4 regions of the Mesorhizobium onobrychidis genome follow, and region 2 is predicted to be linked to each of the others. Evidence: predicted binding sites of a transcription regulator. Region 2 holds the regulator's gene; each other region holds the start of a gene.
What was found. Region 2 encodes PhoB, which activates phosphate uptake and scavenging genes when phosphate is short. Its sites were predicted from a motif close to TGTCATNNANCTGTCAT; they were not measured.
Positions count from the first base shown of each region.

Region 1: IHQ72_RS26050 (LTA synthase family protein) is a predicted target of PhoB. The motif match lies at 5,609-5,625, and genes of this name have one in related genera.
Region 3: IHQ72_RS35705 (ceramide glucosyltransferase) is a predicted target of PhoB. The motif match lies at 3,289-3,305, and genes of this name have one in related genera.
Region 4: IHQ72_RS05280 (alkaline phosphatase D family protein) is a predicted target of PhoB. The motif match lies at 2,903-2,919, and genes of this name have one in related genera.

Region 1 covers NZ_CP062229.1:5,219,231-5,226,605, forward strand. Annotated here, with positions in the region: gene IHQ72_RS26020 (YicC/YloC family endoribonuclease) at 1-406, opposite strand, end outside; gene mltG (endolytic transglycosylase MltG) at 586-1,812, opposite strand; gene fabF (beta-ketoacyl-ACP synthase II) at 1,915-3,177, opposite strand; gene IHQ72_RS26035 (acyl carrier protein) at 3,212-3,448, opposite strand; gene fabG (3-oxoacyl-[acyl-carrier-protein] reductase) at 3,638-4,375, opposite strand; gene fabD (ACP S-malonyltransferase) at 4,434-5,387, opposite strand; gene IHQ72_RS26050 (LTA synthase family protein) at 5,655-7,375, shown strand, end outside.
Region 2 covers NZ_CP062229.1:1,374,168-1,381,542, forward strand. Annotated here, with positions in the region: gene pstC (phosphate ABC transporter permease subunit PstC) at 1-1,354, shown strand, start outside; gene pstA (phosphate ABC transporter permease PstA) at 1,347-2,960, shown strand; gene pstB (phosphate ABC transporter ATP-binding protein PstB) at 2,973-3,788, shown strand; gene phoU (phosphate signaling complex protein PhoU) at 3,827-4,534, shown strand; gene phoB (phosphate regulon transcriptional regulator PhoB) at 4,551-5,240, shown strand; gene IHQ72_RS06725 (ROK family protein) at 5,448-6,695, opposite strand; gene xylF (D-xylose ABC transporter substrate-binding protein) at 6,964-7,375, shown strand, end outside.
Region 3 covers NZ_CP062229.1:7,257,225-7,264,599, forward strand. Annotated here, with positions in the region: gene IHQ72_RS35695 (2'-deoxycytidine 5'-triphosphate deaminase) at 1-519, opposite strand, end outside; SAM riboswitch at 645-722, shown strand; gene IHQ72_RS35700 (O-succinylhomoserine sulfhydrylase) at 797-1,987, shown strand; gene IHQ72_RS35705 (ceramide glucosyltransferase) at 2,035-3,189, opposite strand; gene apaG (Co2+/Mg2+ efflux facilitator ApaG/CorD) at 3,415-3,807, shown strand; gene IHQ72_RS35715 (Hsp33 family molecular chaperone) at 3,967-5,001, opposite strand; gene argF (ornithine carbamoyltransferase) at 5,095-6,006, opposite strand; gene IHQ72_RS35725 (aspartate aminotransferase family protein) at 6,024-7,223, opposite strand.
Region 4 covers NZ_CP062229.1:1,093,063-1,100,437, reverse strand. Annotated here, with positions in the region: gene typA (translational GTPase TypA) at 1-507, opposite strand, end outside; gene IHQ72_RS05285 (hypothetical protein) at 708-989, shown strand; gene IHQ72_RS05280 (alkaline phosphatase D family protein) at 1,256-2,830, opposite strand; gene IHQ72_RS05275 (MFS transporter) at 3,107-4,390, opposite strand; gene IHQ72_RS05270 (TetR/AcrR family transcriptional regulator) at 4,473-5,078, shown strand; partial or broken gene IHQ72_RS05265 (hypothetical protein) at 5,124-5,716, shown strand; gene ppa (inorganic diphosphatase) at 5,959-6,492, opposite strand; gene IHQ72_RS05255 (GNAT family N-acetyltransferase) at 6,604-7,110, opposite strand; gene IHQ72_RS05250 (TPM domain-containing protein) at 7,228-7,375, opposite strand, start outside.

The DNA of each region.
Region 1 (7,375 bases), 3.5 Mb from region 2:
TCGCGCTGTCGAGCGCCGCCCGCGCCTCTTCGGTCTCGGTGGTTTCGGGGATGTCGAGCACGCCGCGTAGCGAAAGCAGCCCGTCGGCTGTCGCAGGCGCCGCGCCGAACTGCTCCTGCAGCCGCTTGGCCAGCCCCGCCAGATCCCTAAGGAAGGCCTCGTTGACCACTGGCTGCGCCTGCTGGCCGGCGGCGCGGCCGACGGTCAGCGTTGCCTGGAAATTGCCGCGCGCAAAGCGCTTTTGCACCGTCTGCCTGACGGCCGGCTCCAGTCGCTCGATGCCCTGCGGCAGCCGCAGCCTGACCTCGACGCTCTTGCCGTTGACCGACTTGGCCTCCCAGGCGATCGACGTGCCGTCATGTTCGGCGACGGCCCGCGCAAAACCGGTCATGCTCTGCAAATTCATGATACCCTTGCTTCCCCCTGGCGCATGATCCCGGAAGCGGTTCCGGGCCAGATCATGCGCGGCTTCAAAATGCCGGAGCGCCTCTTCGCGCCGGATCGGACGCAGACGCTCCTGATCACAAAATCAGCACGTCCGCCGCCGTCAACGAATCGGAGGGACGATCCCAGAACCGTCCGGCGCTACTGCGCCGCCGCTCCCGCATCGCCATCGCCGCCGTCAACCGGCGCATCGGTCTGACCTTCCACCTTGGCGGCGTCGGCCTTGTCAGCACCGGCCTTGGCGGCTTCATCGGCCAGCTTCTTCTGCAGCGCCCGGTAACGGGCGACGTTCTCATTGTGCTCGGCGAGCGTCGCGGCAAAGACGTGACCGCCGGTGCCATCGGCGACGAAATAGAGGTCGTCGGTCTTCGACGGGTTGGCTACCGCCTCCAGCGCCGCTCGGCCGGGATTGGCGATCGGCGTCGGCGGCAGGCCATTGATCAGATAGGTGTTGTAGGGCGTCGGCTTCTTGATGTCCGACTGGTAGATCGGGCGGTCGGCGGGTTTGCCCTTGCCGCCGAACAGGCCGTAGATAATGGTCGGATCGGACTGCAGCCGCATGCCCTTGGCCAGCCGGTTGAGGAAGACGGCGGCGACCCGTGAGCGTTCGTCGCCCTTGCCCGTCTCCTTCTCGACGATCGAAGCCAGGATGACGAAGTCGTCGACATTGGCCAGAGGCAGATCGGGGGCGCGCCGCTGCCAGACATCCTGGACCAGCTTCTTCTGATTCGCCAAAAGCTTCTCGACCATCTGCTGGCGTGTCGCGCCGCGGGTGAAACGCAGCGTGTCGGTGGCAAGGCTGCCCTCGGGTGGAATGGTCGCCGGCATATCGCCGTCGAGCGCTGCCTGATCGGCGATGCGCTGCAGCGCCTGCTCGACCGTCAGTCCCTCGGGGACGGTCAGCGAATACATCACCGACTTGCCGCTCTTCAGCAACTCCATGATGTCGCGCATGGAGGCCTGCGGCTTGATCTCGTATTCCCCGGCCTTCAGTTCCGAATCATTGCCAAAGGCACGCACGCCAAGGCGGAAGATGCGCGCGTCGCTGATCAGTCCACGCCGCTCGAGCTGCTCTGCAATTTCCTGGACGCCGGTGTTCGGCTTGACCAGGAAGGTGTCGGCATTGGCCGACGGGCCGGGCTCGTTGAATTCCTGCTTACCGAAATACAATGCAAAACCGGCCGCCAGAACCAACAGCATCACCAAGGAGATGACGAAGTTCATGAACACGACGAACTGGCTGCGCGAGGCGCGCGAGCGCTTGGGCGGCGGCGTGCCGGCTTCAGGCCGCAATGCTTCGCTGGCCGTCTTCGGCACGATCGGACCCGACGGTGCGGACCGTTGCCCGAATTCCCCGTTCGTGTTCATGGCGCCCTACCGTTTGGTCTTGCAACGAATCCCCTTGGGCAGAGTAGGGGCGAATATGGCAAAATTGACGGCACGCATACACTGTGCCGGCCGGCGGACCGGTCAGCCATTGTAGCGCTGGAAGACCAGGGAGGCGTTGGTGCCGCCGAAGCCGAAGGAATTGGACAGCGCCACGTCGATCTGGCGGGCGCGCGGCTTGTGCGGCACCAGGTCGATCGCCGTTTCGCGCTCTGGGTTGTCGAGATTGATGGTGGCCGGCGCGATGTTGTCGCGAATCGCGAGGATCGAAAAGATCGCCTCGGCGGCGCCCGCCGCACCCAGGAGATGGCCTATCGACGATTTGGTCGACGACATCGATATTTTCGACGCGGCGTTGCCTACCAGCCGCTCGACGGCGCCGAGCTCGATCGTGTCGGCCATGGTCGAGGTGCCGTGCGCGTTGATGTAGTCGACGTCTGCGGGCGTCAGCTTGGCCCGGTTCAGCGCCGCAACCATGCAGCGGAAGGCGCCGTCGCCATCTTCGGCCGGCGCGGTGATGTGATAGGCATCGCCGGTCAGGCCGTAACCGGTGACCTCGGCATAGATCTTGGCGCCGCGTGCCTTGGCGTGTTCCAGTTCCTCCAGAATGACGACGCCGGCGCCCTCGCCCATGACGAAGCCGTCGCGGTCGCGGTCATAGGGACGCGAGGCCGTTTCCGGAGCGTCGTTGCGGTCGGTGGACAGCGCACGGCAGGCTGCGAAACCGGCGATCGACAGCCGCGTCACCGGCGCCTCGGTGCCGCCCGCGACCATCACGTCGGCATCGCCCCACATGATCAGTCGAGCGGCATCGCCGATGGCATGCGCGCCGGTGGAGCATGCGGTGACGACGGCGTGGTTGGGGCCTTTCAGCCCATGCCGGATCGAAACCTGGCCGGAGACGAGATTGATGATCTGGCCGGGGATGAAGAACGGGCTGATGCGGCGCGGACCGCGCTCCTTCAGGATCATCGCGTTCTCGGCGATGCCTTCGATGCCGCCGATGCCGGAGCCGATCAGCACGCCGGTGGCGCACTGCTCCTCATGCGACTTCGGCGCCCACCCGGAATCCTTCAGCGCCTCGTCGGCGGCCGCGATCCCGTACAGGATGAAGTCGCCGATTTTGCGCAGTTCCTTCGGCTCGAGAACGGCCTCGGGATTGAAGGTGGCGTTCTCACCATTGCCGCGGGGAATGACGTGGGCGACCTTGCAGGCAAGATCCTCCACCTCGAACTCGGTGATGCGCTTGGCTGCGCTGCGGCCGGTAAGAAGCTCCTTCCAGCCATGCTCGAAGCCTACGCCGAAGGGCGAAAGCAGCCCAAGGCCCGTGACGACGACACGCCTCATCGCAGGTCCTCCTCGGTGATGACTGCAAATAGCGTCAGGCAGAAGCCTTATCGATGTACTTCACCGCATCGCCAACAGTCAGGATGGTTTCGGCCGCATCGTCCGGGATCTCGACGCCGAATTCTTCTTCGAACGCCATGACGAGTTCGACCGTGTCGAGACTGTCCGCGCCCAGATCATCGATGAAGCTCGCCTGCTCCGTCACCTTGTCGGCATCGACGCCAAGGTGCTCGATAACGATCTTCTTGACGCGCTCTGCGGTGTCACTCATTTGGGCATCCTCGTCTTTTGTTTGTCTGTCTTCGTTAGCGGGCAGAATGCCGCTAATCAAGCTGAAAGATGGTCCTGTCGGAAACGCAACGGCACCGGACCGGTTTTTGCCCGAACCGCCGGGTTGCGGGCCGCATTACACGAAAATCGGCCCGGGTCCAAGGCGAAAAGGGGTGTTTTCCCGCAACTGTCAAATCATCGCCATGCCGCCATTCACGTGAATGGTCTGGCCGGTGACATAGGCAGCTTCGTTGGAAGCGAGATAGGCGACGGCGGAAGCGACTTCGGCGCTGGTGCCCATGCGCCGTGTCGGGATCGCCGCCATGATCGCCTCTTTCTGCTTGTCGTTGAGCTTGTCGGTCATCGCCGATTCGATAAAGCCCGGGGCGACGCAGTTGACGGTGATGTTGCGGGTGGCGATCTCCTGCGCCAGCGACTTGGAAAAGCCGATCATGCCGGCCTTGGAGGCGCAGTAATTGGTCTGGCCGGGATTGCCGGTGACGCCAACCACGGAGGTGATGTTGATGATGCGGCCATGCCGGCGCCGCATCATCGGATGGGTGAGTTCGCGGGTCAGCCGGAACACGGCGGTCAGATTGACTTCGAGCACCGTATCCCAGTCGGCGTCCGCCATGCGTACGAACAGACCGTCCTTGGTGATGCCGGCATTGTTGACGAGAATGTCGACGCCTTCGAGATCGGCCTCGACCTTCTGGCCGAGCGCCTTGACCTCGTCGCGATTGGAAAGGTTCGCCGGGAACAGCTTGACCCGGTCGCCGAGTTCGGCCGCCAGCGTCTCCAGCTTTTCGACGCGGGTGCCGTGCAGGCCGACGACGGCGCCCTGCGCATGCAGCACCCTGGCGATCGCCTCGCCGATGCCTCCCGATGCGCCTGTGACGAGGGCCTTGCGGCCGGTCAATTCGAACATGTCTTGTCTCCTGATCTAAGAGAGAACACCCTACACGGGTGGGGCCAAATCTTGGCGGTTATGCGAGCGCCGCCAGCGCCGCGTCGACATCCGCCGGCGTGCCGACGGCGCCGGTGGCCATATCGCGGTTGATGCGCCGCGCCAGTCCCGACAGCACCTTGCCGGCGCCCACTTCGTAAAGCGTCGCAATGCCATTCGCGTCGAACCATTCCACCGTTTCGCGCCAGCGCACGCGGCCGGTCACCTGTTCGACCAGGCGGCGGGCGATTGCGTCCGGATCGCTGGACGGAGTGACCGACACATTGGAGACCACGGGCACGAACGGCGCGTTCTTCGTGACTTCGGCCAATGCCTCGCGCATGACCTCGGCCGCCGGTGCCATCAGCGCCGAATGGAAGGGCGCCGAGACCTGCAGCATCAGCGCCCGCTTGGCGCCCTTTTCCATGCACAGTCTCGCCGCCAGCTCGACCGCCGCCCTGGCGCCGGAGATCACCAGTTGGCCACCGCCATTGTCGTTGGCGATCTGGCAAACTGAATCTTTGGCTGAACCTTTGGCCGCTTCAGCGCAGGCGGCTTCGACATCGGCCTGTTCCAGCCCGATGATCGCCGCCATGGCGCCTTCACCGGCCGGCACAGCCGCCTGCATGGCATTGCCGCGGATACGCAAGAGCCGGGCCGCATCGGCGACCGAAACGAAACCGGCGGCGGCAAGTGCCGAATATTCGCCAAGCGAATGGCCGGCGACATAGGCGACCTTGTCCTTCAGCGAGAAGCCGCGCGATTCCAGTGCCCGGATCGCGGCGAGCGATACCGCCATCAGCGCCGGCTGGGCATTGGCGGTCAGCGTCAGCGTCTCTTCCGGCCCTTCCCAGATCAGCTTCGACAGGTTTTCGCCGAGCGCGTCGTCGACCTCTTCGAAGATCTTCCGCGATTCCGGAAAGGCGTCGGCGAGGTCCTTGCCCATGCCGACAGCTTGGCTGCCCTGTCCCGGAAAGGTGAATGCAACGGCCATGTGTGGCTCCCAAGCGGCTGATTTTTCCTGCCTGTGACGCAAGGCGGGCGGGCAAGTCAAGTCCGCCATCGGCCCGACCCGGGCCACTCCGGCTCGGTATTGCTGGCCGAGTACCTGTTCCAAAAGGCTTTTTGTCGATCACTCATGATGAAAATCGCTCACGATTCGTTTGCTGGCTCTTCTTATTTCAGCCACAGGCGCTAGCTTTTCGTGACATATCGATGACAGCTCAATGACGCTTTTGTGTATGGTCGGGGGAATTGTAAGGTGGCAAGGACTAGGAAGGGCGCTGGCAAAGCCGCGCCACAGTTTCTGGAAGGCGATCCGGCCACCGGCTATCTGCCGGGCCGGAAATGGCCTGTTATCCGTTATGGCCTCGTCAGCCTTCTCGCTGCCGCCATCCTGGTTTTTGCGATCGAACTGATCGTGCGCGGCGACTTTGCCGGTACCGTCGCCTTCTTCCTGCAGCCCTTCAAGCCGGGCTGGACCACCATCATCATCTTCGCGCTGATCCTGATCGGCCTCGATGCCGTGCTCGGCCGCAGCCACCAGAGCCTGATGATCGTCGCGCCGCTGACCCTGGCGCTGGCCTTCGTCGGCCATCAGAAATCGCTTTATCTCGGCGATCCGCTCTATCCGACCGATTTCCTCTATTCACGCCAGATCGTGGCGCTGATGCCGCTTCTGGTGCGCGAACGCCCGGGAACCGCCCTCGCCTTGGCGGTCGGCATCGTCGGTGGGCTGTCGCTGCTCGTTTATGGCTGGCGGCTGTGGCGCCGCCGCGTGCCGGCGCTCAGCCGCAAGGGGCGCCTTGCCCGGCTGACGCTGACCGTGCCACTGCTCGCCTTCTTCGTCTCGATCATGGACTATGCAACCTTCTCGTGGACGCGTGACCGGCTGCAGATCATCCCGATCATGTGGGACCAGAAGGAAAACTACGCCTCCAACGGTTTTGCGCTCGCCTTCGCGCTCAACGTGCCGATGGCCCATGTCTCGGCGCCTGCCGGCTATTCCGACAAGTCGATCGCAGCAATCGACAGGCCTGATGTGACGGCCTCGGTACCGGCCGAGAAGCCCGACATCATCATCGTCATGAGCGAATCCTTCTGGGACCCGACCGAGCTGCCCGGCGTCACCATCACGCCCGATCCGATTCCCAATGTGCGGGCGCTGCGCTCGGGCTATATGTTCTCACCCGAATTCGGCGGTATGACCGCCAATGTCGAATTCGAGGCGCTGACCGGCTTTTCCAACGCCTTCCTGCCGGCCGGCAGCATCCCCTACCAGCAATATGTCCGCGCGCCGGTGCCGTCGATGGCGACGTTCCTGAAGAGCCAGGGCTATGAGACGCGCGCTATCCATCCCGGCACGAGTTGGTTCTGGAACCGTACGCCGGTCTATGCGGATTTCGGCTTCGACGCCTTCAAGTCGGAAGAAAATATGCCATATCTCGAAAAGCGCGGTCCGCTGGCCTCGGACGCGGCGATGACCGACGAGATCATCCGCGAGGCCGACTCCACTGACGATCCGTTTTTCTTCTTCGCCGTCAGCCTGCAAAACCACGGCCCTTACGAGCCGAATCGCTATTACAATCCGACCCACAAGGTGCAGGCGCCGACCAGCCAGTGGGCAAAGGATTCGCTGCTGAGCTTCACAGAGGGTGCATCCGACGCCGACAAGGGCCTTGAGCGCCTTGTCGAATGGGCGAAGAACCGCCAGCGGCCGACAGTCATCGCCTTCTTCGGCGACCATCTGCCGCCGCTCGGACCGGTCTATGTCGAGACCGGCTTCCTCAAGGACAATGTCGCGCCGCGCAAAGAACCGCCTGACCAGATGCTGCTGCATCACCAGACGCCGCTGATCGTATGGTCGAACCGCACAGGGCCGGCCGAGGAAATGGGCGCGGTAAGCCCCGTCTTCCTGCCCTACCACATCCTGACCACGGCCGGGATCAGCCATCCCTACTACACCGGCTTCCTCGGCCAGAT
Region 2 (7,375 bases):
GGCCGCTGCGGCCTATTGGATCGGCCGGACACGCGCAATTGCCAGTGTCAATGGCGACGTCGCGCGATTGCATTCGCTGCCTGGCCAACATGGCATGTTTCTGACGCTTTTTGCTGCCGGTCCCGCGCTGCTTGCGATCGTGTTGTGGTCGCTGGTGACGCCGGGAATTGAATCGTCGATCATTGCCGACCGCTTCGCCTCCGAGTTGTCGGGAATGGGCGTTCCGCAGGTCGAAGCTTTCATCCGTGACGCTCGCGCGATGGCCTTTGGCGGGCTTGTCGGCTTCGCCGATCCGACGAAAGAGGCAGCCGCGGCCGTCTACAAATCGATCCATACGACCAGCACCTGGATCATCTGGGCCGTCGCGCTCGTGCTTTCCGCGTCCGGATTTTACTGGGCCTATTCGCGCATCGCCCGAGCCTACCGGGCGCGCCACGTGGTCGAGCGCGTTCTTCGCGCATTCTTGATCGCCTGTTCGGTGGTCGCAATCCTGACGACGATCGGTATCGTCCTGTCGCTTATCTTCGAATCCCTGCGGTTCTTCCAACAGGTGCCGTTCTATAAGTTCCTGTTCGGCACGCACTGGTCGCCGCAGAGCGCCTTCACCGGTGCGGGGACGGAAGCCGGGGCGGTCAACCAGGACATTTTTGGCGCGGTGCCGCTCTTTGCCGGCACGTTGCTCATCACCTTCATCGCTATGCTGGTGGCCGCACCTATCGGGCTGATGGCTGCGATCTACCTTTCGGATTACGCCTCCAAAAGCGTCCGCGCGGTGGCAAAGCCGGTACTGGAAATCCTCGCCGGCATTCCGACCGTCGTCTACGGCTTCTTCGCCGCGCTGACGGTTGCGCCCTACTTCCGCGGTATGGGCGAAAGCCTGGGCCTCAGCGTCGCGTCCGAATCCGCGCTCGCCGCAGGCGTGGTCATGGGTATCATGATCATTCCCTTCGTTTCCTCGCTTTCCGATGATGTGATCAATGCCGTTCCGCAATCCCTGCGAGACGGTTCCGCCGGCCTCGGCGCGACCAAGTCGGAAACCATCCGCAAGGTGGTGCTTCCTGCTGCCCTTCCGGGCATCGTTTCGGCGATGCTGCTCGCCGTCAGCCGCGCAATCGGCGAAACAATGATCGTGGTCATGGCGGCGGGGCTGGCGGCAAACCTCACGGCCAACCCGCTCGAAGCGGTCACGACAGTGACCGTGCAGATCGTGACGCTGCTTGTGGGCGATCAGGAGTTCGATAGCGCCAAGACGCTTGCAGCCTTCGCACTCGGCCTGGTGCTGTTCTGCATCACGCTTACCCTCAACATCGTCGCTTTGCGCGTCGTCCAGAAATACCGAGAGCAATATGACTGATGCGATCGCGTCATTCGGCGCCGGCGGACGGCCGGTCAGCATTCATACCGACGATGCCGCGAAGGTGCGGCTGAAGGGTCGTTACCGCACGGAAACATGGTTCAAATGGCTAGGCGCCGCAGCCGTCGCGTTGGCCGGCTTATTCCTTGTGCTGCTCCTGTCGACGATCGTCACGCAGGCGATCCCGGCGCTGCGGCAGAACTATCTGACGCTGCCGATCGATCTTTCGGCGGCCAAGGTCGACCCGGCGAAACTCGACGCCGCCAACTACGACGCCATCGCTCAGGAAGCGCTTACGGCAAAATTTCCTGATGTGACGAGCCGTCAGGACAAGCGCCTGCTGCGCGGACTGATTTCCACCGGCACAGGCGTCTTCCTGCGCAAAGATATTGCGGCTGATCCGGGGATGCTCGGAGGAACGGTGGACTATGCGGTTCCACTTGACGATTTTGCCGACCTTTATCTCAAGGGGTTGCTTGCCGACGTCGGTTCGGACGAAGCGATTTCGACAAGCGTCACGCCTTCGGAAACCAGCGGCGACATCGATCTTACCTTCGGCGACGACGCCATGCTGACGCTGGCGCGTGGCCATGGTGCGACCGAGGGCGAAAACGGTATGCTCACGCTGACGAGCGGCGCATCGTCGCTGCTGGTCGCGTTCAATGGCGGTACGGTCAAGCTGACCGCGCTGTCGCCTGGGGCCAACGGGACGGCGGTCGCAAAGGGCACGGTGATCGAGGCGCTGGACAGCACGGCGCCCGCAGCGAGCGGCCAGGCATTCCTGCGCGTCATCGACACGCCGGAAGCATCGCGAAAGATTTCCGACAAGATGATCGTCTGGCTCGACACGCTGAAGAGCGCCGGCCTGATCGAAAGCCGGTTCAACTCGATCTTCTTCTTCACCGGCGCAAGCCGCGAGCCGGAACTGGCCGGTGTCTGGGGCGCGGTCGTCGGATCGTTCCTGACCATGATCGTTACGCTCGCCATCGCCTTCCCGATCGGCGTTTCGGCGGCGATCTATCTTGAGGAATTTGCCCCCAAGAACCGGCTGACGACGATCATCGAAGTGAATATCAACAATCTGGCGGCGGTGCCTTCGATCGTCTTCGGCCTGCTTGGACTTGCCGTATTCCTGAATTTCTTCGGCATGCCGCGCTCAGCCCCGGTGGTCGGCGGCATGGTGCTGGCGCTGATGACCCTGCCGATCATCATTATCGCCTCGCGCGCTTCGTTGCGCGCCGTGCCACCGTCGATCCGGGAGGCGGCGCTTGGCATCGGAGCGTCCAAGGTCCAGACCGTATTCCATCACGTCCTGCCGCTGGCGATGCCGGGTATCATGACCGGCACCATCCTCGGAATGGCGCATGCGCTGGGTGAAACCGCGCCGCTGCTGATGATCGGCATGGTCGCCTTCATCGTCGACATTCCCGGCGGCTTCACCGATCCCGCGACGATCCTGCCGGTGCAGATATTCATGTGGGCCGATTTCCCGGAAGCCGGGTTCCAGCAGAAGACTTCGGCGGCGATTTTGATTTTGCTGCTGTTTTTGGTCATCATGAATGCCATCGCGGTGATACTGCGCAGGCGCTTCGAGCGGCGCTGGTAAGGAGTAGAGGATATGAACATCATGACGGAAGCCGGCGTCGAACAGAAACTGAGTAGCGGAACCAACGCCCCTTCGATCAAGATGAAGGGCGACAAGGTCTCTGTTCATTACGGCGAGAAGCGAGCTCTGTTCGACGTGGATCTCGATGTCCGCGAGAACCAGGTGACGGCGTTGATCGGCCCATCGGGCTGTGGCAAGTCGACCTTCCTGCGTTGCCTGAACCGAATGAACGACACCATCGATATCGCGCGAGTGAGCGGCAAGATCACACTCGACGGCGAGGATGTCTACGACCCGAAAATCGATGTCGTCGAGCTGCGAGCTCGCGTCGGCATGGTATTCCAGAAGCCGAACCCGTTTCCCAAGTCGATCTATGAAAACGTCGCTTACGGTCCGCGCATTCACGGCCTCGCCAGGAGCAAGGCCGAGTTGGACGGCATCGTTGAATCGAGCCTGAAGAACGCCGGTCTGTTCAACGAGGTCAAGGATCGCCTGCTCGAGTCGGGCACCGGTCTCTCCGGCGGACAGCAGCAGCGCCTGTGCATCGCGCGCGCCATCGCCGTGTCGCCGGAAGTGATCCTGATGGACGAGCCCTGTTCGGCGCTCGATCCGATCGCCACCGCCCGCGTCGAGGAACTGATTGACGAACTGCGCCAGAACTACACGATCGTCATCGTCACTCATTCGATGCAGCAGGCAGCGCGCGTGTCGCAACGCACGGCGATGTTCCATCTCGGCTATCTGGTCGAGGAGGGCGCGACCGACAAGATGTTCACCAACCCCGACGACAAGCGCACCCAGGACTACATCACCGGCCGGTTCGGCTGAGCGGTCCGGCGGCGAATTTCGAACACGAGGACAGTATCATGGGTGAACACACCGTCGCGTCTTTCGACGAGGAACTGGAGCACATCGACAGGCTGATCCGCGATATGGACGAGCTCGCCGCCGCGATGGTCGCAGCCTCGATCCGCGCGTTGCTTGCATCAGACAATGCGATGGCGCAGCGCGTCGTCTCGGACGACGCCATCATGGATGCCCGGCAGCGCGAACTCGACGATAGTGCGATCACGCTGATCGCCAAGCGGCAGCCGATGGCGCAAGATCTGCGCGCAGTGGTTGGCGCAATCCGCATGGCCGGCGATCTCGAGCGCATCGGCGACCTGGCCAAGAACATAGCCAAGCGGGTCAGCGCAGTCGGGCAGAGCGCCACGCCGCGTAATCTCTCGCACGGTATCGACGCGATGGCGGATCTCGTTCTTGTGCAGCTTCGCGGCGTGGTCGAGCACTATGTGTCGCGTAATGCCGGCGCGTTGAAAGAACTGCGCGCCGACGACCAGAAGATCGACGTGAAATACACGGCGGTTTTTCGCGAACTCCTGACCTACATGATGGAGGATCCGCGCAACATCACCGCCTGCACGCATCTTCTGTTCTGCGCCAAGAATCTCGAGCGTATCGGCGATCATGTCACCAACATCGCCGAAAACGCCTACTTTGTCGTGACCGGGCAGCAATTGCCGGCGGATCGCCCGAAGCTAGACGAAACGACGATGTCGGCGCCGGCGACATGACAGGAGTGACCGGCCGATGATCGCGCCGCGCATCATGGTGGTGGAGGATGAAGAGCCGCTGGGCGTCCTCCTCCGTTACAATCTGGAATCCGAAGGTTATCAGGTCGAGGTGGTGACGCGCGGCGACGAGGCCGAAATCCGGCTGCAGGAAAACGTGCCCGATCTCCTGGTGCTCGACTGGATGGTGCCGGCGGTTTCCGGCATCGAACTTTGCAGGCGCCTTCGGGTGCGTCCCGAAACTGAGCGGCTGCCGATCATCATGCTTACCGCGCGCGGTGAGGAGAGCGACCGGGTGCGCGGCCTTTCCACCGGAGCCGACGACTATCTGGTCAAGCCGTTCTCGACGCCGGAATTCATGGCCAGGGTCAAGGCGCTGCTGCGCCGCGCCAAGCCCGAAGTGCTGTCCAGCGTGCTTAAGGTCGGCGACATCGTGCTCGATCGCGAATCGCACAGGGTCTATCGCAAGAAGAGCGAGATCCGGCTCGGGCCGACCGAATTCCGGCTGCTCGAATTCATGATGCGGCACCCGGGTCGGGTCTTCTCGCGCAGCCAGTTGCTCGACAATGTCTGGGGCGAGACGATCTACATCGACGAGCGCACGGTGGACGTCCATGTCGGACGGTTGCGCAAGGCGGTCAACAATGGTCGCATGCCCGATGTCATCCGCACCATCCGCGGCGCGGGCTATGCGATCAGGGAAGACTAGGGATGTGCTGATATTCGGGTGATGCCGGCCTGCGAATGGCGATTTCCTGCGCTTCCGGTACTCACGTACCCAAAGTACGCTCCGTTCCGGTTTTCGGAACCCGCCCAGTCCGGTCGCTTCGCGCCCGTCTTCGAGCCCGGCGCGGACTGACCTGAATCTCAAGACATCCCCAAGTCGCAATCCGCCTTTGTTCCTTGCCTTTCGGACTCAGGCCACGTCCTTCCTGATCGTGCCGGACCTTCCTTGCGCGCCCGGCGCGAAAATCTCCTGGTCGACGAAGCTCAGCGCCCGCATCGCGCAGCCTTCGCGGATCAGCGGCAGCTCGTTTGGCTCGGTGTCGAAGGAAATCGAACCCGAATGCTGGCCGCCGGCGGTCTGGGCTATGGCCTCGCGCAGGGCCGGCTCGATCAGGTCGAAGGCGGCAGCGCTGGCGCCGACCATGGCGACCGGCGCCGGATCGATCAGCGCGAACAGGCTGCCGAGCCCGAAGCCGAGCGCTTCGCCGGCCTTGCGGTAGGCTTCGCGTTCCGGTCCGTCCGTCTCGCGCGCCCGGGCCGCCAGTGCCCGCATCTCGGCGTCGCTGACGTCGGCGACCGGCTCGGCGTTCTCGCTCAATTGCCTTGCGTTGCGCCAGATAGCATAGTTGCCGGCATAGGCCTCGACGCAGCCGCGCCGCCCGCAGCGACAGAGCGCGCCGCCCGGCCGATGGATCATGTGGCCGAATTCGCCGCCCGAGGAATGGGTGCCGGTGAACAGTTCGCCTTTCAGCACCAGCCCCATACCGATGCCGTGCGAGAGCAGGATGGCGATGAAATCGTCGCGGTAACGATCCGGGTCGCGCCAGCGCAGCGCCACGGCCATCATGTTGCAGTCGTTCTCCATGATGGCCGGAATGCCGAACTCGCGTTCCAGAATGTCGGCGAAGGCGATGTTCGTCTGCGGCGTGATCGGCGACCACAACATGGCGCGCGCATGGGAATCGGTGATCCCCTGGATCGCCAGCGCGATGCGGGCGACGCTTTGGACATCGAGGTCGGGGTCTTCGAGCCGGCGCCGGACAATGGCGACACATTCGTCGATCAGCTCGTCGCGCGACATGGTCAGCGTGTCCAGCCGGCGCTGTTCCTCGGCGACCACCTGTCCGGCATAATCGATGACGGCGACCGACAGGAAATTCAGCGACAACACGACGGCCAACACCGCAGCGGCTTCCGGATTGAGGCTGAGCCCGACCTGCGGCCGGCCGCGTTTCAGCGAAGTGGTCTCGCTGGCCTTGCTCTCGGTTAGGATGCCTTCTTGGATCAGGTCGGAAGAGATCGCCGATATGGTCGAATGGCTGAGGCCGGTGGTCGCGGCGATCTCGGTCCGCGACGGCTGGCCTGCGCGCCGTATGGCCGAAATCACCATCGCCCGGTTGCGCCGGCGCAAATCGTCATGACGAATTCCAACCGACATTCTTTTGCTTCCTCCCTATTGCCGCGGCCGCTCATGAATCGGAAGCCGTCGGTAATATCAGACAAATACTGGCAGAAGCAGAAGGCCCTGTCATTGTTTATTCCGAGGCTCGAAAAAATTCGGCAGGAGCATCAAAATCCATCAGAATTGATGTTGACAGCGCTTCGGCGTTGGACCAGTATTTTTTCGGGGCTCGAAAAAATAGGGCCTCTTGTGCCGGCCTTCGGGCCAGTGTGGGCGCGCCGTACGCGGCGCAGGGAGGAAAATCATGAAGAGATTCGCAGCCGCCATTCTGGCGGGGGTAGCCATGTCGCTGACGCTCGCATCGGCCGCGCAGGCCAAGGACAAGGTCATTGGCGTTTCGTGGTCGAACTTCCAGGAAGAGCGTTGGAAGACCGACGAAGCCGCCATGAGGACGGCGATCGAGGCCGCCGGCGACAAGTATATTTCCGCCGATGCACAGTCCAATCCCGGCAAGCAGCTGACCGATGTCGAGAGCCTGATCTCGCAGGGCGCCAACGCGCTGATCATCCTTGCGCAGGATGCCTCGGCCATTGGGCCGGCGGTGCAGAAAGCGCTGGACGAAGGCATTCCGGTCGTCGGCTATGACCGGCTGATCGAGAACAAGGACGTGTTCTATCTGACCTTCGACAACCAGGAAGTCGGCCGCATGCAGGCCC
Region 3 (7,375 bases), 1.4 Mb from region 2:
CTCGCTTTCCGACAAAAGTGCATTGCCGGTGCGGAACCTGATCTGAGACAGCCGCGAGCCGGCGCGGACAACGATCGGAAAGGTGCGCGGGCTGACTTCCAGATAGAGCGGGCCGTTGTAGCCGGCAGCGATCTTGTCGAACTCGTGGCCACGATCGGTCATCACGCGGGTGAAGATGTCGAGCCGTCCGGTCGAGCTCTTCGGGTTGGCGGAGGCGGAGATGTTTGCCGGAAGCGCCAGGCTCTCGAGCAGCGGCACGATATAGACGCAGCCCGTCTCCAGCACCGCACCGTCCGCGAGATTGATTTCGTGCAGCTTCAGACGGTCGAGTTTTTCAGCAACCCTGTGGTTGGGGCCGGGAAGGAAGGAGGCGCGCACCCGCCAGGCCTTGTCGCCAAGCCTGAGGTCGAGGCTGGCCGGCTGGACCTGGTCGGCATCAAGCGCGCGCGGCGACTTCAGCGCGCCCGACTGAAACAGCGCGGAAATGTCCTGATCGGGAAGAATGCCTGTCTGCCGCAAAGTCTGGCTCCGCTCGAAGGCCGGGCGAGGTCTCGTTTTTTTGCAGGTCCTTGCCACGGAACCTACTGGTACAAACCTCTTAATCATGCCGGCAATTGACGCAAGCGCGGTGCAGGTCTAAAGGGTCGTTATCCCGTGGTGATTTGGCCGGTCGGCTTGCAGCCACGTTAAACAAGTCGCTAAAGGACCGTCGGGCCGAAAGGCCGTATGGACCGGTTGCGACTTTCGCGGCCGGTTTTTTTGTGTTTGGACCATTTTTGGTGTTTGGAACAAGGTGATGACGAGCAACAAGCGCAACTGGAAGCCTCAGACCGCCCTCGTGCATGCGGGAACGCTACGTTCCGGCTTCGGCGAAACCTCCGAGGCGATGTATCTCACGCAAGGCTATGTCTACGACACGGCGCAGGCGGCGGAAGCCCGCTTCAAGGGCGAGGAACCGGGCTTCATCTATTCGCGCTATGCCAATCCGACTGTCGACATGTTCGAGAAGCGCATGTGTGCGCTGGAAGGTGCCGAAGATGCCCGCGCCACCGCATCCGGCATGGCGGCGGTCACAGCGGCGTTGCTGTGCAGCGCCAAGGCCGGCGACCACATAGTGGCGGCGCGCGCGCTGTTCGGCTCCTGCCGCTGGGTGGTCGAAACGCTGGCGCCGAAATACGGCATCGAGGCGACGCTGGTCGATGGCACCGAAATCGCCAATTGGGAAAAGGCGGTCAGGCCCAACACAAAGCTGTTCTTCCTTGAAAGCCCGACCAATCCGACGCTGGAAGTCGTCGACATCGCAGCCGTCGCCTCGCTTGCCAATTCGATCGGCGCGCGGCTGATCGTCGACAACGTCTTTGCCACGCCCTTACAGCAGAAGCCGTTGCAACTCGGCGCCCACATCGTCGTCTATTCGGCGACCAAGCACATCGACGGCCAGGGGCGCTGCCTCGGCGGCGTCATCCTGTCGGACAAGAAGTGGATCGACGAGAACCTGCACGACTATTTCCGCCACACCGGTCCCAGCCTGTCGCCGTTCAATGCCTGGACGCTGCTGAAGGGCCTGGAAACGCTGCCGCTGCGCGTGCGCCAGCAGACGGAAAGTGCCGGCCGGATCGCGGACTTCCTCGCCGAGCAGCCGGAGATCGCCCGCGTCATCTATCCCGGCCGCGCCGATCACCCGCAAGCGGCGGTCGTCAAGAAGCAGATGTCGGGCGGCTCGACGCTGATCTGCCTCGACGTCAAGGGCGGCAAACAGGCGGCTTTCGCCTTCCAGAACACGCTCGATATCGTGCTGATCTCTAACAATCTCGGCGATGCAAAGAGCCTGATCACCCACCCGGCGACGACGACGCACAAGAATCTGAGCGATGAGGCGCGTGCCGAACTCGGCATCGGGCCAGGCACGCTCAGGCTGTCCGTCGGCCTGGAGGACACAGACGACCTGCTCGAAGACATCGAGCAGGCACTGAAAGCCGCCAGATAGGGATACGCGCCGAACGGCTTCGCTCGAATTGTCAAAAGCAGGCGCGGTCAGGCGCCCGACGGGGTCTCTTCCAATTCCGCAACGGCGCTGGTGTGGATGGTCATCGTGTTGCCGCGCCAGTCGACGGCACCGCTGAGCCAGCCGCGCACCCAGATGGCGGGAAGCATCACGTCCCGCGCAACCATCGCCGGGATCATGCGCAGCGACAGGTGCCAGCCCTTGGCCGAGGCGAGAGCGCATTCCGGGAGATAGGCGACTACCAGCACGGCGACGGCGGTTGCCGACAGGCTGAAGCCGGCGCCGGCCGCAGCAATCAGCGCAAGCGCCAGCGGAACCGCCGCGCCGACCAATATTTCTGGCGCGAAGAACAGGGGGAAGGTGACCCGGCGCAGGCGTGCCCAGCGGGCCTGGCGCGACCAGATTTCGCCAAACGTGCGCAAACCGAGCGGCTGCTCGAAGGGCGAGGCGACGAGATTGACGCGCAGTCCAAGCCCGTTGACCAGCTTGGTCGCGGCGGCATCCTCGGCGATCTCAGCGGCAAGCGCACGGATGCCGCCATTGGCGTCGAGCATGAGCTTGTTCCACAACATGCTCTTGCCCTGGGCGAAACCGAGGCCGAGCGCCTCGCCGGTATATTGCCAGCGCGCCTGCAGCGTGTTGAGGAAAGCGCATTCGACCTCCGCCCAGAACCCGTCCGGCCGCGAGCCGATCGGCGTCGAGCAGACAAGGCCAGTGTCCGGCCGCCATGCCGCCATCAGATGCTGGACATAGTCCCTCGACATCAGGACGTTGGAATCGGCAAGGATGACCCAGCGGTGTCGCGCTGCCTCCCAGCCCTTCACGCAATTGTTGAGTTTCGGATTGCCGCTGATGCGGTCGTCGCCGACGAGCAGCCGGGCCGGCACGGCCGGAAAGCGGGCGATCGCGTCGGTGATCGGCCCGACCACCGGGTCGTCGGCATGGGCGACGCAGAAGATGAGTTCATAGCGCGGCCAGTCGAGAGAGAAGGCGCGCTCGAGCGTTTCCTCGGCAAACGGTTCGACGCCGCGCGACGGCACGACGATCGACACCGGCTGCGCCTTGCCCGCTGGCGGTGTGATCCTGCCAGGCCGCTTCAGCTTCAACGAAGCGAGCAGGATGCTGGCGAGATTGACAAGAAGCAGAGCTGTGGAAAGCAAGGCGGCGGTGACTGTCAATTCCATCGATATCTGGTCACTCCAGAAAAAACCGCCCGCATGAAAGCCGTTTCAACAGTTCGACAGAATGCTGAGTCGCCCGGCCCTGCACACCATCATTGTCATGTGTCACTTAAATGACATTGTTCTTCGGCACCTGCGCGCAAAGGAGGCGGGCAGCGACGGGAAGCACCCCGTTGACCAAGCTGCGGAGAGCGTCGAAAGTTCCGTCTACATATTGTGGAGTAGTCTATGTACAGCGCCGTCACGCGCAACATCGAAGTACAGGTCAGGCCGTTCTATCTGGAAGATCGCTCCGACCCGTCGGAGAACCGCTATGTCTGGGGCTACCAGGTGACCATCGACAACCAGTCGGATGAATTCGTGCAGCTTCTGTCACGCTATTGGCACATCACCGACGGCACCGGCCGGGTTGAGGAAGTGCGCGGCGCCGGCGTTGTCGGCGACCAGCCCGAACTCAACCCCGGCGACAGTTATCAATACACGTCTGGGTGCCCGCTCTCAACGCCATCCGGCATCATGGTCGGCCACTACACGATGCGCAACAAGCGGGGCGAGACGTTCGATGTCGCCATCCCCGCCTTTTCGCTCGACCTGCCGGGCACGCGGCGCACCGTCAATTGACGCTCACTTGAGTTCCTCGCCCTCGCGAAGCGGGGGAGAGGTGGCCCCACTCCGTCGGGCGAGGAACCCAAGTTCTGCGAAGGCACCGCACTCGGTATTTGGCGATTCCTACTTCCATTGGAAGAATGCCAGCGGGCAGATAGGCAGCACTGACGCTCGTTATTGCGCGGCGGCAAACTCCGCCGGGTCGAAGTCATATTGTTTCGAGCAGAATTCGCAGGCGACGTGAATGCCGCCATCCTCGGTGCTGTCCCTGATCTCGTCGGCGGAGAAGCCTCCGAGAATGCCGCGGATCTTCTCCCTGGAGCATGAGCACTGGTCGGCAACCGGTACGCCGCCGAAGACGCGCACGCCGTGCTCGTGGAACAGCCGGTAAAGCAGCCGCTCGGCGCCGATCGTCGGGTCGATCAGTTCCGTCGGCTCAATGGTGCCAAGCAACGCCAGCAGTTCCTGCCAGGAATTGTCGGCCGGATCGTGGATCTCCTGGCGCGGATCGCCGTCGCCGCCCGGAAGATCGGGCACGCGCATGCGGTCCGGCGATTGAGGCAGGAACTGCGCCAGGATGCCACCGGCACGCCATTGCTCGCGGGCGCCGCCGACGCCGGGCGTCAACAGCTTGGCCACCGTGAGCCTGAGATCGGTCGGGATCTGTTCCGACTGCCGAAAATAGGTGCGCGCGGCCTGCTCCAGCGTCTCGCCTTCGAGCTGGACGATGCCCTGATAGCGCTGCGTGTGGGCGCCCTGGTCGATCGTCAGCGCCAGGACACCGCTGCCGAGCAGCGTCTGCTGCGAAGTCTCACCGGCAGACGTCAGAGCCTCCAGCCGGTCGGCGTCGAAGCGCGCGTAGGCGCGTAGCGCATGCGGCGTGGAAAAATCCGCCACCAGCATATCGACCGGTCCGTCCGTGCGGGTCTGCAGGATGAACTTGCCTTCGAACTTGAGCGAGGTGCCGAGCAGCACCGTCAGCACGCAGGCTTCCGCCAGCAGGCGAGCGACCGGCTCGGGATAGTCATGACGGCTGAGGATCGCGTCGAGCATCAGCCCGAGCTGGACGGTGCGGCCACGCACGTCGAGCGGGCCGACCTCGAAGGGCACGACATGATCGTCGCCAGCGTAGCCGAATTCGCCGAGTTTGGGTTGTTGTTCAGCCAATTGATGAGTTTCCAACATGACAAAGCTCCAGGGCGCGGCCATGCCGCCCTCCGGGGCGCATGCGTCGAAACGCGCTCGATTTGCGTGATGCGCCTGAGATAGGCACCACGCAGTGCCGGATCAAGGTGGCCCGGATCAAGCGCCCAGACACCAGGCCAAAACCGCCTTCTGGGCGTGGAGCCGGTTCTCGGCCTCGTCGAACACTACCGAATGCGGCCCGTCGATGACTTCGTCGGTGACCTCCTCGCCGCGATGCGCCGGCAGGCAGTGCATGAACAATGCGTCCGGCTTTGCCTTCGCCATCAGCGCCGCATTGACCTGGTAGGGGGAGAAGACATTGTGGCCGCGAGCACGGTGCTCCTGGCCCATCGACACCCAGCAGTCGGTGACGACGCAGTCGGCCTCGTGGACCGCCTCCTCGGGCGAGCGGGTGAAGTGCAACTTGCCGCCATGCGCCGTCGACCAATCGACATGCTTCTGCGCCGGCTCGCTGCCTTCCGGCACGGCGACGTTGAGGTTGAAGCGGAACCGCGCCGAGGCCTCCAGCAGGGAATGCAGCACGTTGTTGCCGTCGCCAGTCCAGGCGATTGTCTTGCCGGCGACCGGACCGCGATGCTCCTCGAAGGTCATGATGTCGGCCATCAGTTGGCAGGGGTGGGTATCGTCGGTCAGCCCGTTGATGACGGGAACGGTGGCGTTCTCGGTCAGCTCCAGCAGCCGGTCATGCGATGTGGTTCGGATCATGATCGCATCGACATAGCGTGACAGCACCTTGGCCGTGTCGGCGATGGTTTCGGAGCGGCCGAGCTGCATCTCGGTGCCGGTCAGCATGATGGTCTCGCCGCCGAGCTGGCGCATGCCGACGTCGAAGGACACGCGCGTGCGCGTCGACGGTTTGTCGAAGATCATCGCCAGCACTTTGCCTTCGAGCGGTTTTGTCCGCTCGCCAGCCTTGAGCCTTGCCTTTCGCACCACGGCATCGTCCAGCATGAAGCGCAGATCGCCCTCGGAAACGGCGGAAAGATCAGTGAAATGGCGAAGGCTCATTTGGGGTCTTTCGACTGTTACTTCGCGGCAGCCGCGGCGATGGCATCGGCCAGGCCCCGGGCGCCGGCACGGATGCGGTCGAGCGCCTCATGGATCTCGGCGTCGGTGACGGTGAGCGGCGGCAGCAGGCGAAGAACGTTGTCGCCGGCCGGAACCGCAAGCAGATGCTGGTCGCGCAACGCCATGTTCACCTTGGTGTTGGGTGCGGCGCATTTCAGGCCGAGCATCAGGCCTGTGCCCCTGATGTCTTCGATGATGTCAGGAAACTCGTCGGCGACGCCCGCCAGCCCCTGCTTCAGCAGCAACGCCTTGCGCTGGACATCCTCCAGGAAGCCGTCTTCCAGCACCACGTCGAGCACGGCGTTGCCGACCGCCATCGCCAGCGGATTGCCGCCGAAAGTCGTGCCGTGCACGCCGGCGGTCATGCCGACGGCCGCCTCGTCGGTGGCGAGACAGGCGCCCATCGGGAAGCCGCCGCCGATGCCCTTGGCAACCGCCATTATGTCGGGCGTGACGCCAGCCCATTCATGCGCGAACAGTTTTCCGGTGCGGCCGATGCCGCACTGGACCTCATCGAAGATCAGGAGCAGGCCATGCTGTTCGCAGAGCTGCCTCAGCCGCTTCAGCGACTGCGTCGGCACCGGGCGGATGCCACCCTCGCCCTGCACCGGCTCGATCAGTATCGCGGCGGTCTCGGGCGTGATCGCCTTTTCGGCGGCGTCGATGTCGTCGAAGCCGACCTGGTCGAAACCTTCGACCTTGGGTCCGAAGCCTTCCAGGTATTTATACTGGCCGCCGGCGGCGATGGTCGCCAGCGTGCGGCCATGAAAGGCGCCTTCGAAGCTGATAATGCGAAAGCGCTCGGGATGGCCCTTGACGAAGTGGTAGCGCCGCGCCGTCTTGATGGCGCATTCCAGCGCCTCGGCGCCGGAATTGGTGAAGAACACCTTGTCGGCGAAGGTGGCGTCGACCAGCCGCTCGCCCAGACGGCTCTGCCCCGGAATCTCGTAGAGGTTCGAGACATGCCAGACCTTGGCCGCCTGCTCGGTGAGTGCCGAGACCAGATGCGGATGGCTATGGCCCAGCGAATTCACGGCGACGCCGCCGCCAAAATCGAGATATCGCTCGCCCTTGTCGGTGACCAGCCAAGTGCCTTCCCCATGGTCGAAGGCCAGGGGTGCGCGGGTAAAGGTCTCGAAAAGCGCCGAACCGCTCATTATATGCGTCTCCGGAACCGGAAAATCAAAAAGCCGCCAAAGCGGCGGCCTTTGCGGCTTATCGTGTTTTTCGGCCATGAAGTCAACGAAAACGTCGCGCAAGGACGCGCGGCAAGCTCTCCAGCGAGACGCCGGCTCATCAGCGACCGGGC
Region 4 (7,375 bases), 280 kb from region 2:
CCAGCCGTCGCGGCCCGAGCCGTAAAGGATCGGGAAGTCGAGCTGGTCGTCGGTCGCGTCGAGCGCTGCAAACAGGTCGAACACTTCGTTGACCACCTCGACGTGGCGGGCGTCCGGCCGGTCGATCTTGTTGATGACGACGATCGGCTTCAATCCGACCTTGAGCGCCTTGCCGACGACGAATTTGGTCTGTGGCATCGGCCCTTCGGCGGCGTCGACCAGCACGATGGCTGAATCCACCATCGACAGGATGCGCTCGACTTCACCGCCGAAATCGGCGTGGCCGGGGGTGTCGACGATGTTGATGCGGGTGTCCTTCCAATCGACCGAGGTCGCCTTGGCCAGGATGGTGATGCCGCGTTCCTTTTCGAGGTCGTTCGAATCCATGGCGCGTTCGGCGACGCGCTGGTTGTCGCGGAACGAGCCGGACTGTTTCAGGAGTTGGTCGACGAGGGTGGTTTTTCCATGGTCGACGTGCGCGATGATCGCGATATTACGAATTTTCATGTTGTGGTCTCGGGAGCGTTGCAGGCAGCAGGCCAAAAGGCGCTGCCTCTTTCGGTTGGGCGGCTCATACAGGGTTTTTCGCAATTGCGAAAGAGGAGGCGCGCCACCAAATACATGGTCACCAAATCTTAAGCGTCTTGGTGTGAAATGGAATTATTAACCAAAGCGGAACCTTTCGCGGTCGGGACAGTTCAAATTTCATGAGCAATACGGGCACCAGATACCGGCCAATCCTCGCATGGGCGGCCCTCGCCGTTGTCCTTGCGGCGGGCGCGGCACAGTCGGCCGCGACCCTCAAGGAAGCGCCCCCTGCCCTGCCGTCCGACACGCGTTCGGCGGAGCAGTTGTTTGCCGATGCGCCGGATGGCGTCGACCCAGTCGTGACCGGGCCGGTTAGCGCCGCCTTCAAGCAGAGGCAGGAGGCTGCCAACTGCGACAGTGCTATTTGGCCGCAAATTCCAACCGTTTGCTATCCGGACTGACGACCGCCGACGGCGGTCGTCATCCCGAGATACCGTTCCGCTGCGATCCTTCACGCCCCCTCTGCCCTGCCGGGCATCTCCCCCACGAAGGGGGAGATCGGTCGTAGCCGCCGCTTTCGCCAACCTTCAACGTTGCAGGCGCGAGCGGAGCGCCCAAGCTGCCAATCACCCCCCGTGTGGGGGAGATGCCAAGTTTTGGCAAAGAGGGCAGGACAGAGGGGGGCGCTGTCCCGCCTGCGTTTTGGCCATTATTGAAGCCAACTTCCTCACGCCGAGTGCACCGGATCGAGCGTGACCTTGTAGAGTTCATTGTCGTCGCGATCCATCAGCCGCACCGTCATCTGTTCAGTGGCGCCGTCGAGATCGACGAGGCCGAAGAACTGCAGGCCGGCCGACGGTGGCAGATTCTGCCCCTGCTCGGCGGTTGGCGCCTTGATGAATTTCAGCTCCGGGCCGAAGGTCATGTCGAAATCATTGGGTCCATACGTGCCGGCATGGAGCGGACCCGAAACAAATTCCCAGAACGGATTGAAGTCCTGGAACTGCGCCTTATCAGGATTGTAGTAGTGCGCCGCCGTGTAGTGCACATCGGCGGTAAGCCAGACGGTGTTGGTGATGCCGGCATTCTTTATATAGCGAAGGAGGTCGGCAATTTCCAGCTCGCGGCCCTTGGCCGGACCATTGTCGCCATTGCTGATGGCCTCGGCGCCGGCCTTCTTGGGGGCGTCGTTCCAGACAACGAGACCGAGCGGCATGTCGGCGGCGATGATTTTCCAGGTCGCGTTGGAGTTTGCCAGTTCGCGCTTCAGCCACTTCGTCTGCTGTTCGCCGAGGATGCGCGATTGCGGGGTCACCGTATCCTGCATGCCAGGACCATTGGAGCCGCGATAGGAACGCATGTCGAGGAAGAACACGTCGAGCAGCGGCCCGTAGGCGATCTTGCGATAGACGCGCCCGGGTTCCGACGGCTCGTAGCGGATCGTCGTCATCTCATGGAAGGCGCGTGCCGCGCGTGCCGCCAGCACATGGATGTTTTTTTCCGAGTAGCGGTCGTCGGCGCTCAGGTCCTTCGAATCCGACCAGTTGTTCACCACCTCGTGGTCGTCCCACTGGTAGAAGGTCGGGCAGATGGCGTTGAGCCCCAGCACATGTCCGTCCATCAAATTGTACTTCCACTGGCCGCGGTACTCGTCCAGCGTCTCGGCAACCTTGCGCTTTTCGTCGATGAGGACGTTGTTCTTCCACTTGCCGCCACCGGGAAGGTCGACCTCGTCCTTCATCGCGCCGTCGGCATAGATGGTGTCGCCGGAATGCAGGAAGAAGTCGGGCGTATGCTTGCCGATCGTGGCATAGGTCTTCATGCCGGTGTCGTCGATGCCCCAGCCCTGGCCGGCGGTATCGCCCGACCAAGCGAAACGAATGTCGCGCTTCGAGGCCGGCGCCGTGCGGAAGCGGCCGACGATCGGCTCGGAGACGGCGTTGATGTCGGCGAGATCGGCCGCGATCATGCGGTAGAAGATGTCCTGGTCGGAGGCGAGGTCGGTGAGCAGCCGCTTTACCGTGTAATCGCTGGCCGGCGAGGTATCGAGCGGCGCAAGACGGACGGCGTTGGCGAAATTCTCCGTCGACGACACTTCGAACATGACACGCGAAGGGCGGTCGGTGCGAGTCCACACCACGCCGCTGGTTGCGTCGACATCACCCGACTGAATGCCATGGGTGAAGGCGGGCCGCTGATTGGCGCGGGAATAATAGGGAAGCGCTAGGCCCGATACGCCGACGAGGCCGGCGGCGCTCGCCGACGTGACAAAAGCGCGCCGCGTCATCGAAATCTTGTTCATGGCTGTCTCCTAGATGGCGTTGAACGTCGCCGCCAAGGTCCAACCTCAATGTTTCACGCACATCTCGAAACCATGAAGGTTTCATTACAATCGACAGGCAGGCGGATCTTCCTTCTCCCCTTGTGGGAGAAGGTGGATTGGCGCGCAGCGCCAAGACGGTTGAGGGGTGTTGGACGGAGTGCTGTCATTGCCAAGCTGGAACACACTCATCCGACCGAGCTTCGCTCGGCCACCTTCTCCCACAAGGGGAGAAGGAAGAGACGCACCGTCGCGCCCTCAAGCCGCCTGAGGTTCCGGCTCGAAGGCCGGACGGCTGGTGTTGATCAACAGCGAGATGCAGGCCGCGGCTATTGCCGTCATGCCGGCGATGAGGAAGGCGAGTTCGTAATTGCCCTGCAATTCACGCATGGTGCCGCCGAAGAAAGCGGCGGCCGCCGCACCCACCTGATGGCCGGCGACGATCCAGCCGAAGACGATCGGCCCGCTGCGATCGCCGAACGCCTCGTTCGACAGCCTGAGCGTCGGCGGCACGGTGGCGATCCAGTCCAATCCGTAGAGCACGGCGAAGATGATCAGGCTGGTCGACGAGAAGCCGGAATAAGGCAGATAGATCAGCGACAGGCCGCGGATGCCATAATAGACGCCGAGCAGCTTGCGCGGGTCGAAACGGTCGGTGAGCCAGCCCGACAGCGTCGTGCCGATCAGGTCGAAGATGCCCATCAGCGACAGCAGGCCGGCGGCTTGCACTTGACCGATACCCATGTCGCCGCAAAACGCGATCAGGTGCGTGCCGACCAGTCCGTTGGTGGTGAAGCCGCAGATGAAGAAGGTGGCGAACAGATACCAGAACACGCGGGTGCCGGCGGCACGGCGCAGCGTGCTGAGCGTATGGGTGAGGAAATTGCCCTGCGAGGCCGGTGGAACCGGCGGCACGTCGTCGGCGTCCGCACCGTAGCGCACCATGCCGATCGAGGCCGGACGCTCCGGCACCAGCAGCCAGACCAGCGGCACCAGGCAGGCGGTGGCGACCGCAATGGCGATGGCGACCGGCTTCCAGCCGCCCGACTGGGCGAGCGCGGCGAGCAGTGGCAGGAATACCAGCAGGCCGGTGGCGGCGGAGGCCGACATCAGGCCCATCACCAGGCCGCGATTGGTCTTGAACCAGCGATTGACGATGGTGGCACCAAGCACCGTGGCGACCGCGCCGGAACCGACGCCGGAGAATACGCCCCAGGTGAGAAGCAGGTGCCACGGCTCGGTCATCAACAGGCTGAGCGCCGTCGAACCCGACATCAGCACCAGCGACGCCAGCAGCGTGCGGCGCAGCCCGATCCGTTCCATCAGTGCCGCGGCAAACGGCCCGGTCAAGCCATAGAGGAAGATGCCGATGGCCGCGGCGAGCGAGACGACATCGCGCCGCCAGCCGAAACTCTCCTCCAGCGGCAGCATTATGACGGCGGGCGCCGACCGGAGGCCCGCCGCGATCAGCAGACAGAGGAAAATGACGGCGACCACGACAAAAGCGTAGCGCTGGCCAAACGGACGGGATTGAGCTATCATGTTACTGACCGGTACGTTGCAATTGCACCGAGGTATACGTACCGATCGGTAACATTGTCAAGCAGGCAACGGCTCGTCCTAGATGAAAAGCATTGAACCAACGATCAAAGCGGGTGAAGTGGCACCGCCGCGTGCCGGCGAAAAAATCCTTCGCGTTGCCCGCGACCTGTTCTACCGGCAAGGCATCAGGGCGATTGGCGTCGATGAGATCGTGCGGCGCGCCGGCGTCACCAAGCCCAGCCTCTATCGTAGCTTTCCGTCCAAGGACGAATTGGCGGCGTCCTATCTCCGGCAATACGACCTCGAGTTCTGGGCCTGCTTCGACGAGGCGGTGGCTGCCCATCCCGGCGATCCGCGCGCGCAGATCGCCGCCTTCCTGACCCGCATCGGCAAGCGCACGCAAAGACCCGACTATCGCGGCTGCGGTATGACCAATGCGGCCGTCGAATATCCCGAGCACGGCCACCCGGCCCGCGTGGTGAGTGAGGTCAACAAGCAGGAATTGCGACGACGCCTGCGCGCCATGGCGGCGGCAATGGGTGCCGGCGACGCCGATACGCTGGGCGACGGGCTGCTGCTTCTGATCGAGGGCGCCTATATCAGCGGCCAGCTGTTCGGTGCCGGCGGACCGGCGAAGTCTGTGGCCCGGAACGCCGACCTGCTGATCGAAGCGAGCTTGAAGAAATAGCGTTTAACGATACCGTGCGGCAGCCCCGAAACGGAGTTGTTCGCGATGCGTCGCCTTTTGATGATCCCGCTTGCCCTTGCCGGCCTCTGCCAGGCTGCCCAGGCCGGCGACATTTCCAGCGCCTACACCGATCTCGACAGGAAGAAGGACTGCGTGACCTACGCGCAGGCGGAAGAAGGCGAAGGCGACTGGGCCAGTCTCGCCTGTTCGGGCTATCGCGGCTACCCGGTACTGATCTCCTACGACGATGCCCGGGAATCGCTGTTCTACGGTTTTCCGCCCAGCGACATGACCGCGGTCTGGGAAAGTTTTGTCGGGCTCAATTCGGCTGCACCCAACTCGAGTGGCGCATTGAGACGAACGGCGATCTGGCCATTCCTTTCGCGGTCATCCATCGTCGCTCGATCAGCAATCCCGAGGGGGAGAACAAACCAACCGACGTGCTGATCGTCGCCAAGGTCGCCCAACCGGAGACCTACGAGGGCTGCACCGTCGGCCTTGTGCTGGCCACCGGCAACCCCAGCGCCAACGACCAGGCCCGCAAGCTCGCCGACGAGAAGGCGCGGACCTTTGCCTGCGGCAAGGACAAGCGCGTGGTGATCGGCAACGCACCCGATTTCGGCCGCGTCGACAATTAGTGGTAGTGAGGAAGAGCGTAGCAATGGCCGCCCTTCGGCGATCCTTCACGCCCCCCTCTGTCATGGCGGACATCTCCCCCACAAGGAGGGAGATCGGCTGCCATCTTGGCTTTCGCCAATCTCCAACGCTGAAAGAGAGACGGGGCGGCGAAGCTGCCAATCTCCCCCCAAGTGGGGGAGATGCCCGGAAGGGCAGAGGGGGCGCTGTCCCGCCGACGTCTCCCAATTTTGAAAGCGTTGGACTACTTGCTTGCTTTGGCCCGCTCGATCGCCTCGACGATCATCTTCTTGGCGTAGGCGGCATCGTGCCAGCCCTCTATCTTGACCCATTTGCCGGGTTCGAGATCCTTGTAGTGCTCGAAGAAGTGCTGCACCTGCTGGCGGGTGATGTCGGGCAGGTGCGTGTATTCCGTGACGTTCTCGTAGCGCAGCGTCAGCTTGGGCGAAGGCACCGCGATGATCTTTTCGTCCAGACCGGAATTATCCTCCATCACCAGCACGCCGATCGGCCGCACATTGATGACGCAGCCCGGCACCAGCGCGCGCGTGTTGCAGACCAGCACGTCGATCGGGTCGCCGTCACCCGACAGGGTGTGCGGCACGAAGCCGTAATTGCCGGGATAGCGCATCGAGGTGTGCAGGAAGCGGTCGACGAACAGCGTGCCGGCCTCCTTGTCCATCTCGTACTTGATCGGCTCGCCGCCGATCGGCACCTCAATGATGACGTTGACGTCCTCCGGCGGGTTCTTTCCGATGGCTATGGCTTCGATACGCATGGCTTTGTCCCTCTTTCGATTGGAAACCGATAGCGGGCAGTGGCGCATGGTGCAATGCGGCGAATGGTACTGAAAGCAGACGGAGGGTTTAGCGAGAGGAGTGTTGAGTCGTCATTCCCAGACGAAGGCGACCTTCTTCAGCGCCTTCTGCTCGAAGATCTCGACGCCCTCGGCGACGTCGCGGCCGCCGGCGCCGGCATAGAAAGTGAGCGCGCTCTGGTTGTCCTCCAGCGCCCACACAACCATGCCTTTCAGGCCGTGGTCTGCCAGTCGCGCTCGTGCGGCTGAGAATAGCCGGCTGCCGAGCCCGATGCCCTGATATTCCGGGCGCACGTAAAGTTCGTAGATCTCGCCCTGCTGCTTGAGCTCGCGGGCGCGGTTCTTACCGATCGTGGCGTAGCCGGCGATTTTGCCGCCGATCTCGACGACCAGTACGGTGGCGGCACGGCGAATGGCGTTCGCCCACCAATCGGCGCCGCGTCGGTTGATCATCGACGTCAGCGTGCGATGCGGGATGATGCCGGAGTAGGCGCCGCGCCAGGCCAGCAGATGCACGTCGGCGATGGCGCTTGCGTCGCGCGGCTCGGCTTTCCTGATGTCGATGCTCAGCGTCTTCATGATTGGTTAACCATAAACCCGCATCGCCCGATTGCAAGAGTCCGGTCAGCGGCTCCCATGCTTTCGCACAGACGATAGACGTGCCGTTGAGTGCCGAAAGAAGCCGTTCGTAGCGACTCAGATTTCGACCAGATGGTCGTCCAACTCGTTGCTGTCGCCGGTAGAGACCGGGAAATGCTCGGCCAGCACCGCACCCGTCGCTTCGATCGCCTTGATGAAGCCGTCGGCGAGACGATCGTCGCCGGCATGCGCGGTAAGGTCGCGG